4 regions of the Vibrio sp. PSi01 genome follow, and region 2 is predicted to be linked to each of the others. Evidence: predicted binding sites of a transcription regulator. Region 2 holds the regulator's gene; each other region holds the start of a gene.
What was found. Region 2 encodes CRP, which controls carbon source genes, mostly activating them, when cyclic AMP is high. Its sites were predicted from a motif close to TGTGANNNNNNTCACA; they were not measured.

Region 1 (3,202 bases), on a different contig from region 2:
TCATAGGTGCACTCACAGCAGGTAACGCGTTACAGCATTTATTAGACACCTCAATTCCTGGCAGTATTTTTGGCATGTTGATTCTGTTTACCGCTATGGTGATTGGTATTGTCCCTGAGCATTGGGTTCAGCCTGGTGCAAGCTTGATTATCCGTTTGATGATCTTATTGTTTGTCCCTATTAGTGTCGGGCTCATGGATCATTTTGACATGCTTATCGCCAATGCTTTACCAATTATGGCAAGCGCCGTTGGCGGAACCTTAATCGTGTTAGTTTCCTTATCATGGTTCTTAGACCGCTTGCTTTCGAGAGGTAAATAATCATGTGGATTCTACTGACCATTGTGGTTTTCTTGTTTGCTCGTTGGGTAAGCCAAAAAGTTAATTCGCCATTTTGTAATCCTCTACTCATCAGTATTGGTATCATCATTCCAATTCTGTTGTTTTTCAAAGTACCTTTTGAAACCTATTACGCAGACAATACTTGGATTACCTATATGCTCCAACCTGCGGTAGTGGCGCTGGCTTTTCCTCTATATGAACAGTTACCTCAAATCAGATCCAACTGGCGTATCATCACATTTGCTTGCACGCTAGGCAGTGTAATGTCGATGACCACTACCGCATTGATCGCCGTGGCTTTTAAAGCGGATTTAAGTTTGATCGCGAGTTTGTTGGGTAAGTCGGTCACCACACCGATCGCAATGGAGGTCTCAAGCCATTTAGGCGGCGAAGCTGCAATTGCAGCAATTCTGGTATTGATTGTCGGTTTGTTCGGGGCAATCTTTGCTTACCCTATCTACAATTTGATCGGTATCAAGAGCCCTATCGCACGAGGTTTAACCATGGGCACAGTATCGCATGCGTTGGGAACGGCAACTTGCGCTGAAAAGAATCCACAAGATGCTGCATTCAGTTCACTAGCTTTAGTACTTTGTGGCGTCATTACCTCGATTATTGCACCGACCATATTTTCTATCGTGGTTTGGATCTATGCTTAAGCTAGTAACTAAAAGCTAACGTTAATGATCTACAACTTCAGTTAATGGCTACAGCTCAAGCTAATAGATTCATAGATTCATAGATTGGGACTTAAGCTTTAAAAACATCCAATAAGCCCAAGCGAAACTCTGAGCATTTCAGTGTCTGTTTGGGCTTTTTGTTCTCATTTGTTCAGCAATTTTTAGCTAAACATACCCCGATTTCAGACAACAAATGAGAGATCAAGGGTAGTTTTTGTCCTTGCAATCGATTTCATCTGTGACCTCACTCTAATTATGCAAGCCAATGTAACAACAACAGCACAATGGTGATCACTATCACAGAAAAATCCTGAGTATTGCATAAAATTAAAGCCTAAGGTCAATTAAGGATTCAACATGAACAGTCGTATTACCCTGGCGCTGGAAAGTGCTCCAACATCAATAAAAGCGCTTTTGAGTGACATCGTATTAGCAGACAACTTTGACGCCACTATCTCTAAAGAGCAGTTTCAAAGCTTACTGGATGCAAGCGGCCTTTCTGATAAAGAAGCTCGCCTAGCTTTACTGCCAATCGCAGCAGCATACTCTTATGCGCCACTTTCTGACTTCTATGTTGGTGCCATCGTGCGTGGCCTATCTGGTCGCCTGTACTTCGGTGCAAACTTGGAAATTGCAGGTGCACAACTTGGTCAAACAGTTCATGCTGAACAATCAGCCATCAGCCACGCTTGGATGAAGGGTGAAGAAGGCCTTTCTGATATCACGATCAACTTCAGCCCTTGTGGTCACTGTCGCCAATTCATGAACGAACTGACAACGGCAAAAGAACTTAAAGTTCAATTACCACAGCGTGATGAAATGTCACTGCAAGAATACCTACCTGACTCTTTCGGCCCTGCTGATTTGGGCATCACAACTGGCCTAATGACTAAGCTGGATCACCAGTACACATCAGAAGAAACGAGCCCTGTTGTGGTAAGCGCACTAACAGCATTAAACCGTAGCCATGCTCCCTACACAAAGAACCTAAGTGGCGTCTCGCTACAACTGACAACAGGTGAAATCTTTACAGGTGCATACGCAGAAAACGCGGCATTCAACCCTAGCCTACCGCCATTACAAGTCGCGCTTGTTCAACTTAAACTGGCTGGCTTCGATTTCGAGCAGATCGAAAACGCTGCCTTAGTTGAAATTGCCGATGGTAGCATCAGTCACCTAGCCGATACTCAGTCTACGTTAGAGGCGATTAACCCTGACATTCCAGTTACTTACTTAGCAATCTAAGTACATCTGGTTAACAATATTTTAAATAAGCAGCCCTATTTTATAGAGCTGCTTTTTTTATACTTCAAATTCATGCGACAACCCGCGCAAACGTTTGCTTTTATCCTTTAAATAAGTATGATCACCCCGTTTAAATCAATCGTTCAAAAGATCGGAAGGAATTTCTATGTTTGGTACCGCTACTCGTGAAAATGCTACTCGTGTACTTCTATTAGGTTCAGGTGAACTGGGTAAAGAAGTTGCTATCGAGTGCCAACGTTTAGGTTTGGAAGTTATTGCATGTGACCGTTACGCTGATGCACCGGCTATGCAAGTTGCACATCGTAGCCATGTATTAGACATGTTGGACAGCGATGCACTGCAAGCTGTCATTGAACTAGAAAAACCAGATTATGTGGTTCCAGAAATCGAAGCTATTGCCACCAGCAAGCTGGTAGAGATGGAAGCGCAAGGCCTAAATGTCGTTCCCACAGCGAACGCGACTAAGTTGACGATGAACCGAGAAGGTATCCGTCGTCTAGCGGCTGAAGAGTTAAAACTGAGCACATCTCCATATCGCTTCGCGGACACATTTGAAGATTTCTCAGCAGCGGTAGAATTCGTAGGTATGCCTTGTGTGGTTAAGCCTGTTATGAGTTCATCAGGCAAAGGCCAAAGCGTTATTAAAACACAAGACGATATTCAAAAGTCTTGGGATTACGCACAAGAAGGTGGTCGCACTGGCGCTGGTCGTGTGATCGTTGAAGGCTTTATCGATTTTGATTACGAAATCACGCTGCTGACTGTTCGTGCTGTTGATGGTGTTCATTTCTGCGCGCCTATCGGTCACCGCCAAGAAGACGGTGATTACCGTGAATCATGGCAACCGCAATTAATGTCAGACAACGCACTAAAAGCGGCGCAATACACTGCAGAGCAAGTCGTTAACGCACTGGG
Region 2 (3,202 bases):
GAATCTGCAATCGTTAGGCGGTGTAAGTCTAGTAGAAGCAAAAGCGGGTCAAGCGGCGTTTGTTTCTCCTGGTATTATCGACGCAACCAACATTGCTGAACTGCCGGATGAAGAGTACTTTGGTCCATTGCTACAAGTGGTCCGTTATCAATCGCTAGAGCAAGCGGTTGAGCTAGCTAACGACACACGCTTTGGTTTATCTGCTGGCTTAGTATCAACAGATGATTCTGAATGGGAATACTTTGTTGACCATATCCGTGCGGGCATTGTTAACCGTAACCGCCAGCTAACAGGCGCAAGTGGCGATGCTCCATTTGGTGGTCCAGGTGCTTCGGGCAACTTACGCCCAAGTGCTTACTACGCGGCTGACTACTGTGCTTACCCTATGGCTTCAATGGAAGGTGGCGAAACTCAACTTCCGGCAACGTTTAGCCCAGGTATTGAGCTTTAATTTAGGCTAATGAGTCTTAGGCTTATGCGTTAAGTTTGAAATAGGAAGCGGTGCTATCGCTTCCTTTTTCCATCACGCCCAACACCTAGATTGGGCGGTAGATAATAATAGAAAAGTATGTCACAGGCTGATGGCTGCTGACTCTGTGTCTCAGCCTCTCCCTTTCTAATCCAAATTACTAGCTTGCTAGAACCTCTGACAAGGAGTCACCATGACGCCCGATCTACTCTTTAAATCACTTTGGGACGATTACATTCACAGGCTTTGTCCATCGGCTGAGAAAGTACATCACTTGCTGAAAGAAGACGAAGCTCTGATTAATGATCACATTGCACTGCGTACTTTCAATGTTGCTCCGCTAGGTATTGAAACATTGGCTAAGCCTTTCCTTGAGCTAGGTTATAAAGCGTGTGGCGATTACTTGTTTGAGAGTAAGAAGCTAGTCGCGAAGCATTACGAGCACCCAGATCCAAATCAACCTAAAGTGTTCATTAGTGAGTTGAAGGTCGAAGAGTGTTCAAGTGACTTACAACAGATCGTTGCTAAATTGGTTGAGCAAGTCGACGTAAGCAAGCTTCAAGGCCATGAATTCTTGTTTGGTGGTCGTCTATGGGACTTGAGCTTCGCAGATTTCCAAGTGCTTGCAAAAGAAAGTGAATACGCGTCTTGGCTCGCAGCTCATGGTTACGGTGCCAACCACTTTACAGTGAGCGTTAATCAACTCGATGCTTTTGATGAAGTGCAGGCAGTGAATGATTATTTGAGCGAATCAGGCTTCACGATCAATGCATCTGGTGGCCAGGTTAAAGGCTCTCCAGAGGTCTTATTAGAGCAATCATCAACAATGGCAGATAAAGTCCCAGTTTCATTTGTTGAGGGCAATGAGATGATTCCTGGAGGCTTCTATGAGTTCGCTAAGCGTTATGCGATGGCTAATGGTGAGCTTTATACCGGTTTTGTGGCAGCATCGGCTGACAAGATCTTCGAAAGCACTAACGGTTAAAGAAAGATACGAGTACGGACTTTACCCTAAAGATGCAGATAGGCTTCGCTTCGAGAGTGTTTGCGCTTCGAAGCTGTAGGTGTTTCATTCGCATCTCGCATCTCGCATCTCGCATCTGCTCTCTAGATCTTTAGAAAACAAAAAAGCCACCAAATTTGCATTTGGTGGCTTTCAAATTTTAGGCTCAGTTAATCGAGATTAACGAGTGCCATATACCACGATAGTTTTACCGTGTGCAGAAATTAGGTTCTGCTCTTCTAGCATCTTCAAGATACGACCAACTGTCTCACGAGAACAACCAACGATCTGGCCAATCTCTTGGCGAGTGATCTTGATTTGCATGCCGTCAGGGTGAGTCATTGCATCTGGTTGTTTTGCTAGGTTTAGTAGCGTTTGTGCGATACGACCAGTTACGTCAAGGAACGCTAAGTCACCAACTTTTTGGCTAGTTACTTGTAGACGGTTTGCCATTTGCGCTGATAGACGCATTAGGATGTCTGGGTTCACTTGGATAAGTTGACGGAATTTCTTGAAAGAAATTTCAGCTACTTCACAAGGAGATTTTGCACGAACCCAAGCTGTACGCTCTTGGTCTTCTTCGAATAAGCCTAGCTCACCGATGAAGTCGCCTTGGTTTAGGTAAGAAAGAATCATTTCCTTACCTTCTTCGTCTTTGATAAGAACTGCCACAGAACCTTTAACAATGTAGTACAAGGTTTCTGCCTTTTCACCAGCATGAATCAAAGTACTTTTTGATGGGTACTTATGAATATGACAGTGTGAAAGGAACCACTCTAATGTTGGATCGGTTTGAGGTTTACCTAGAACCATAATATCTCACTTCCTCTGCAGGGTATGCTTGCCGCTTTCCGTATTTTAGCTAAGCCTGGATTGACTTGTAGGATAAGAGCACTCGTTGAGCGCTGCAAGCTATCTTGTGTTTCGTTTAAGAATAGTATCCTTTTTCAGGTACTATTTCTTGATTTTAATCGTGACCAAGCTACGATTTTTTACGCAAAATTGTGCACATGATCACGGTATGAAAAGTAATCAACCAGAATGGTGCTCTGTTAACCAATTTTTCCGGTTTCGATGAGTTGTTGTAGGATCGGCCTTACAATGAGCTCCATAGCAAAACTCATCTTCCCTCCTGGTACCACAAGCGTGTTGTGGCGAGACATAAATGAGCCATCAATCATAGCTAAAAGGTAAGGGAAATCGACGTTTTTGATGCCGCGCAAACGTATAACAACGAAGCTTTCGTCTAAACTTGGGATCCCTTTAGCGTTGAGAGGGTTTGATGTGTCTACCGTTGGAACACGCTGAAAGTTGATGTGAGTACGCGAAAACTGAGGAGTAATGTAGTTAAGGTAATCATCCATCGAGCGAACAATCGAGTCCATTACTGCTTCACGAGAATGACCACGATCGCGTGTGTCGCGAACGAATTTCTGGATCCATTCTAAGTTGACGATAGGTACCATGCCGATCAGCAAGTCGACGTGTTGAGAAACATTGATATCGCCATCAACCACACCGCCGTGCAGGCCTTCGTAAAACATCACATCTGAATTTTCTGGGATCTCTTGCCATGGCGTAAAGGTGCCTGGCATTTGATTGTAAGGAACGGCTTCATCGAACGTGTGCAGGTAGCTACGTACCTTGCCTGTACCTTCGTTACCGTATTTACGGAAGAACTCTTCTAGCGCACCAAAGTCGTTGGCTTGTGGACCAAAGTAGCTGATGTG
Region 3 (3,202 bases), on a different contig from region 2:
CCAAGTTAACTTTTGTACCCTGATGCCCATGCGCTCCATTCCGTTCAAAACGGTTTGTTTGTTAGGTATGAATGATGGTGTTTATCCTCGGTCAATGCCACCAGAAGGTTTTGATCTAATGAACGGGCGCACTCGTCCGGGTGACCGTTCTCGTCGTGATGATGACCGATACCTATTCTTAGAGGCTATGTTGTCGGCGCAAGAGTGCTTGTACATCAGTTATGTCGGCCGTTCGATTCAAGATAATACTGAGCGAGTGCCGTCGGTATTGGTTTCAGAGTTAATTGAGTACTGCCAACAGAACTACTGCTTAAGTGAAGACCAATCCCTACCAAGTGATGATTCAGGTATCAAGCTGACTCAAGCGATCAGCTTTGAACATACCATGACACCATTTAGCCCTGCAGCCTTTACTCAAGGTGACGCAAACCATGTGCTGAGTTACGCCAAAGAATGGCTTCCTGCGGCTAACCGTTCCGGTGAACGTAGTGGTGAATTCAATCGTGCCTTGGATGACTATTTGTTGGGTGCAACGTACCCGTTGGAACTCGACTTGGTTGAGTTACAGCGTTTTTGGCGTTTGCCAGTGCAGTACTTCTTTAATCGCCGTCTAAAAGTGGTGTTTGAACCGCCACTTCCTGTGATGGAAGACGATGAGCCGTTCGTACTCAATGGACTAGAGAGCTTCCAGCTTAAAGATGCGCTGCTGCAAGTGTTGCTGGACCATCCTGAAGGTGCAGATGAAGCGGTGCGCCTGTTTGTCTCTGAGCAAAAAGCACAGGGTCGATTACCGGTCGGCGCCTTTGGTGATATCGAATTTGAAACCAACCGTGTTCAAGCGGAAGACTTAGCCAAAGAAATTCGATTTGTGAGCGGATCACCGCAGCAAGATCTCGAAGTGAATATCGAATTTGATGTGTTAGGCGAAGGCAAACCTGTTCGTTTGATGGGTTGGTTAACTAAAAACTATCAATCGGGTCTAGTTCGTTTCCGTAGCGGTAAAATACGCTCTCAAGATTATTTGGCAGCGTGGATTGATCATCTATGTTGTGCAGTGATGGGACATGGAAAAACGACCCATATTATTGGCTACGACAGAAAAGAAGGCGTGGTTCACCAAACGCTACAACCTATTGGCGATGCGCTTCAGGCGAAGAGTTTGCTGGCTGAGTTAGTACGACTGTTTTATCAAGGCATGACAGCACCACTGCCTTACTTCCCGAAAACCGCGTTAGCTGGTGTTGAAGCGGGCTTTAGCCGCGGTAAATGGGTTGATGACGAAGAAAAGTCCCTAAAGAAAATGGCTGATACCTTTAATGACAGCTTCGCCTTTACTGGCGAGGGTCGAGATACTTACATCTCACGTATTTGGTCTAAGTGGGATGATGCTCTGGCTGCTGAGTCGCGAATGTATTCAACGCTTGTGCTGCAGGCCGCAAGACTCGCCGCTGCCGATCTTGAAGATCAGGAATAATCGGCAGTGATCAGCAAGATCACCAACAATATGCTTATCAAAGAGATGCGTTTGAATAAAAGCATGGGAAATAAAGAGTTAGATGTAAACTTGGTGTGCAGGGCTTATAAAATGACGAGAGGAAGTCGTTTATGAGGAATCAAGGTACAGGAAATAAAGTGGCCGCCAGTAAATCATTATTAGTGTAGGGCGTTCGCTGTACGGCCACAGGTCAGAGGGACCATTATTCAGTGGTTCAAAGTAACGCATGAGTATAAAACTCGTAGGCGGTCCTGAACTCGTGGGCGCATAGTAGCGAGGCGATCTGAATTGATCCGTGAGAGAGATCGCACTAACTATTAACAAATTAGCGTAGGACGTAAATTGAATGACATTTTCTACGCTAGGTCACATTTGTAACAACACATTTATCAGAAGGCAGTAAGGCATGACGACTACAAGCAGTGCTCAGGTAATCGTTCCACAAACACTTGATACCATGACGTTTCCACTTCATGGCGCGCGTTTAATTGAAGCATCAGCGGGTACGGGTAAAACATTTACTATTGCTGGCTTGTATTTACGTTTACTGCTCGAGCACGGTACTGCTGCGCCGCAAGGTGATCTGACGGAAGCTACTCGACACCATGAGCCGCTGACCGTAGACCAAATTCTGGTTGTGACTTTTACTGAAGCGGCAACCGCAGAGCTACGCGATCGTATTCGTGCGCGAATCCATGATGCACGTATTGCGTTTGCTCGTGGTCAAAGTGACGACCCAGTGATTGCTCCTCTCTTACAAGCCATCGATGATCATGCTGGTGCGGCGAAAACTCTGCTCAATGCTGAAAGGCAAATGGATGAAGCGGCGGTATACACCATTCACGGTTTCTGTCAGAGAATGTTGACTCAGAATGCCTTCGAGTCTGGAAGCCGCTTTGATAATGAATTTGTGACCGATGAAAGCCATCTGAAAGCACAAGTGGTTGCCGACTATTGGCGTAAACAGTTTTATCCGTTACCCATTCAACTTGCAGGTGAGGTGCGAAATATTTGGGGTTCTCCCGCTTCGTTACTTGCCGATGTAAATCGCTATCTGACGGGCTCTCCGCTGAAATTGACGGTAGATGCGATGTCGGGAGACCTGCAAACTCTGCACAATCAAAACTTAGATAAAGTGAAGCAACTTAAGGCGTTGTGGTGTGAATCCGAAGCGGACTTTTTGGCTTTGATTTCTGGATCGGATGTGAATAAGCGCAGCTACACTAAGAAGTCTTTGCCGACTTGGTTAGAAGCCGTCACAGCATGGGCGCAAAGCGACACTCATGATTACCAGTTTCCAGATAAACTAGAGAAGTTCTCACAAGCAACGTTAATTGAAAAAACACCAAAAGGCACTGCACCTCAACACGCAGTTTTCGAAGCGATTGAAGACTTCTTAAATTCTCCAGCAGATCTAAAAGCTCCTTTGCTGGCACATGCGATTATTCATTGTCGAACTATGTTGGCTAAGGCTAAACAGCAGAAGCAGTGGTTATCGTTTGATGATTTGCTGACTCAGTTATCCGCGTCAATCGATGTAGATGAGCAATCACTGCTGGTGGAGAGAATTCGCACCTTATACCCAGTAGCGATGATTGATGAATTCCAAGATACCGATCCGTTGCAATACAGTATTTTTAGCCGAATCTATTTAGATAACCCGCAATGCGGTTTGTTTATGATCGGTGATCCGAAGCAGGCAATTTA
Region 4 (3,202 bases), on a different contig from region 2:
CCATCGAAACGGTTTCTTCGGCGGTAACAAAGGTGCGGTCAATACGGTAATTAGATTGGTTATTAATGCCCGCCATTTTCTCTGCGCCAATACAGACTTCTGCCATTGATTTCACGGTTTCTACTGGGTAATCGCCCGCCGCTGTTTCCCCCGAAAGCATGACAGCATCGGTGCCATCAAGTACGGCATTGGCTACATCCATCACCTCTGCGCGGGTTGGCATTGGCGCGGAGATCATCGACTCCATCATTTGCGTTGCGGTGATTACGGTTCTGTTAAGCGCTCTAGCACGACGTATAAGCTGTTTTTGTACTCCTACCAACTCAGGGTCACCAATTTCCACTCCGAGGTCACCACGGGCCACCATGACCACATCTGAGGCTAATATGATGTCATCCATGTTCTCAACTGTTGCTACTGTTTCTGCTCGCTCTACTTTTGCGACAAGGTGAGCTTCTAAGCCAGCTTCCCGTGCAAGCTGGCGAGCGTAATGCATGTCTTCACCGTTGCGAGGAAAAGAAACGGCCAAATAGTCGACTTTGATTTGAGCTGCAGTGACGATATCGCGCTTGTCTTTTTCTGTCAGCGCTTCTGCGGAAAGCCCCCCCCCTTTTTTGTTAATGCCTTTGTTATTGGAAAGAGGACCACCGATGATGACTTCTGTGTGAACGCGACAGCCTTCCACCTTGGTGACTTTTAATTGAACACGACCATCGTCGAGTAACAGAATGTCGTTAGCGGATACATCGTTAGGGAGCTCTTTGTAATCAAGACCGACGGCTTGTTGATCGCCTTCACCTAAACCTAGGCTGCTGTCGAGCGTAAACTGGTCACCGACGGTAAGTTGTATTTTGTTATCTTTGAATGTCGACACACGAATCTTGGGACCTTGTAAGTCACCGAGAATAGCGATTTGAGTGCCGAGTCTTTTTGCTATCGCTCTGACGTTTTCTGCGCGTTGTATATGGTCTTCGCTAGTGCCGTGCGAGAAATTCATACGGACGACATTGGCACCTGCTTTGATGATTTCTTCAAGCACGTTACCTTTATCAGTAGAGGGGCCTAGCGTTGTGACGATTTTCGTTTTTCTTAATTCGGCTGTCATGAATACTCCTAGAGTGAGACCAAGTAATCTTTCAAAAGACTGAATTAAGTATATGCATTAATTGATAATTTATTGGGAGCTAGGGAGATATTTCTTTATTTGTCTCCAATTATTGAATTCAGAGCAAAAATGCGATGTTTCATTCTGAAAATTAAGTCTCAATTTATCGATATGGGTGTTAATTTTTCTCAAACTATTTGACTAGATACACAAAGATTCATGTATATACGTGATACTGGTCACGGCGATATACCAAGTGACTTCACAATTACTTCGCAAAGTAAAAAAATTAACCTGTTGATGATTTCTGGAGCGTAAAATGTACATGGCTCAACCGGGCCATATTGATCATATCAAACAGGTCAATGCTGGTCGTGTATATAAACTAATTGACCTTAGAGGTCCTATTTCTCGTATCGATCTGTCCAAGCAAAGTGAGTTGGCTCCGGCGAGTATTACTAAAATTACCCGTGAACTCATTGAAGCTCACCTCATTCACGAAACCACGGTTCAAGAAGCCACGACTCGTGGGCGTCCTGCTGTCGGTTTGCAAACCAATAACGAGGGTTGGCAATTTTTGTCAATGCGTCTTGGTCGTGGATATTTGACCATCGCACTTCATGAGTTGGGTGGCGACGTGCTTATCGATACTAAAATTGATATTCATGAACGTGATCAAGATGATGTACTTGCACGTCTTCTGCATGAGATTGATGAGTTTTTCCAAACTTATGCTGAACAACTCGACAGGGTGACGAGTATTGCAATCACATTGCCGGGTTTGGTCAATTCTGAGCAAGGTATTGTGTTGCAAATGCCGCACTACAACGTTAAAAATTTAGCGTTGGGTCCTGAGATCTACAAAGAAACGGGGCTACCTGTCTTTATCGCCAATGATACCCGAGCTTGGGCATTAGCAGAGAAGCTGTTTGGTCACTCACAAGATAACGATAATTCTGTTCTTATCTCAATTCACCACGGTGTAGGTGCCGGGATCATTCTCGACGGCCGAGTGCTGCAAGGTCGACATGGTAATATTGGTGAACTTGGGCATATCCAGATCGATAAGCAGGGCAAACTTTGTCACTGCGGTAACCGAGGCTGCTTAGAAACGGTCGCGAGTTCCCAGGCGATCCGTGATCAAGTAAAAGAACGATTGGCGAATGGTGAAGTATCGACACTGACAGTGTTTGAAGATGTAACTATTGAACAGATTTGTGCTGCCGCTGCCGATGGAGATCCTCTTGCAGTAGAAGTGATCGAACAGTTAGGTCGTTACTTAGGTGCTGCGATAGCGATTGTGATTAATCTTTTCAATCCAGAGAAAGTCTTGGTTGGTGGCGTTATCAATCAGGCAAAGAGCGTGTTGTATCCTGCGATCCAAAAGTGTATCGAAGAGCAGAGCTTGTCGGTTTACCATCAAGACTTAGAGTTAGTGGAGTCTCGATTCTATAAGCAGGCGACCATGCCAGGTGCCGCGCTTATCAAGCAGGCCTTATATGATGGTCAATTATTAATGAAAGTGATTGAAGGCTAACTTCTTTTTACCCGTCTTTTAGCTTTACCTGAAACCTTTCCATGTACTTAAGCTTTGTATAACATTATTTGTTGTACTTAGTTTAAGCATTCTGTGCATTGGCGCTTTGCTTTAACCTATTGAAGTAGGCTATTGTAGCCACAGTTATTATTTGTCCCTAAGGTGTTGTATGTCTGGCGTTTTAAATTCGGTTGATCAGAGAACCAAGCTAGTTGGTGAAAACCGTCTGGAACTCTTATTATTCAGCTTAAATAGTCGTCAATTATTCGCGATTAACGTATTTAAAGTAAAAGAAGTCTTAAAAGTACCAGTACTCACTCGCTTACCGGGCTCTCACCATCACATTACAGGGGTTGCCTCTTTGCGTGGCGAATCTGTTCCTGTTATTGATTTGCGCAGTGCGATTGGCTTTCCTCCATCACGTGCTGAGTCTCAAGAAAGTAACTTGATCATTACGGAATACAACCGAACGGTACAAGGTTTCTTGGTTGGGCAAGTCCGTAATATTGTGAATACGACCTGGACTGAAATTCAGCCACCACCGAAGACGGCGGGTCGTG

Region 1: cdd (cytidine deaminase) is a predicted target of CRP. The motif match lies at 1,259-1,274, and genes of this name have one in related genera.
Region 3: recB (exodeoxyribonuclease V subunit beta) is a predicted target of CRP. The motif match lies at 1,790-1,805, and genes of this name have one in related genera.
Region 4: mlc (sugar metabolism global transcriptional regulator Mlc) is a predicted target of CRP. The motif match lies at 1,334-1,349, and genes of this name have one in related genera.

Annotation. Positions count from the first base shown of each region.
Region 1 covers NZ_JBHNYN010000001.1:346,733-349,934, reverse strand. Annotated here, with positions in the region: gene ACFI6G_RS01560 (CidA/LrgA family protein) at 1-320, shown strand, start outside; gene ACFI6G_RS01555 (LrgB family protein) at 323-1,000, shown strand; gene cdd (cytidine deaminase) at 1,379-2,266, shown strand; gene purT (formate-dependent phosphoribosylglycinamide formyltransferase) at 2,433-3,202, shown strand, end outside.
Region 2 covers NZ_JBHNYN010000012.1:16,800-20,001, reverse strand. Annotated here, with positions in the region: gene astD (succinylglutamate-semialdehyde dehydrogenase) at 1-451, shown strand, start outside; gene ACFI6G_RS15585 (DUF1338 domain-containing protein) at 663-1,454, shown strand; gene crp (cAMP-activated global transcriptional regulator CRP) at 1,653-2,285, opposite strand; gene ACFI6G_RS15575 (phosphoribulokinase) at 2,525-3,202, opposite strand, start outside.
Region 3 covers NZ_JBHNYN010000008.1:125,138-128,339, forward strand. Annotated here, with positions in the region: gene recC (exodeoxyribonuclease V subunit gamma) at 1-1,474, shown strand, start outside; gene recB (exodeoxyribonuclease V subunit beta) at 1,902-3,202, shown strand, end outside.
Region 4 covers NZ_JBHNYN010000003.1:424,506-427,707, reverse strand. Annotated here, with positions in the region: gene pyk (pyruvate kinase) at 1-1,105, opposite strand, end outside; gene mlc (sugar metabolism global transcriptional regulator Mlc) at 1,425-2,642, shown strand; gene ACFI6G_RS07180 (chemotaxis protein CheV) at 2,812-3,202, shown strand, end outside.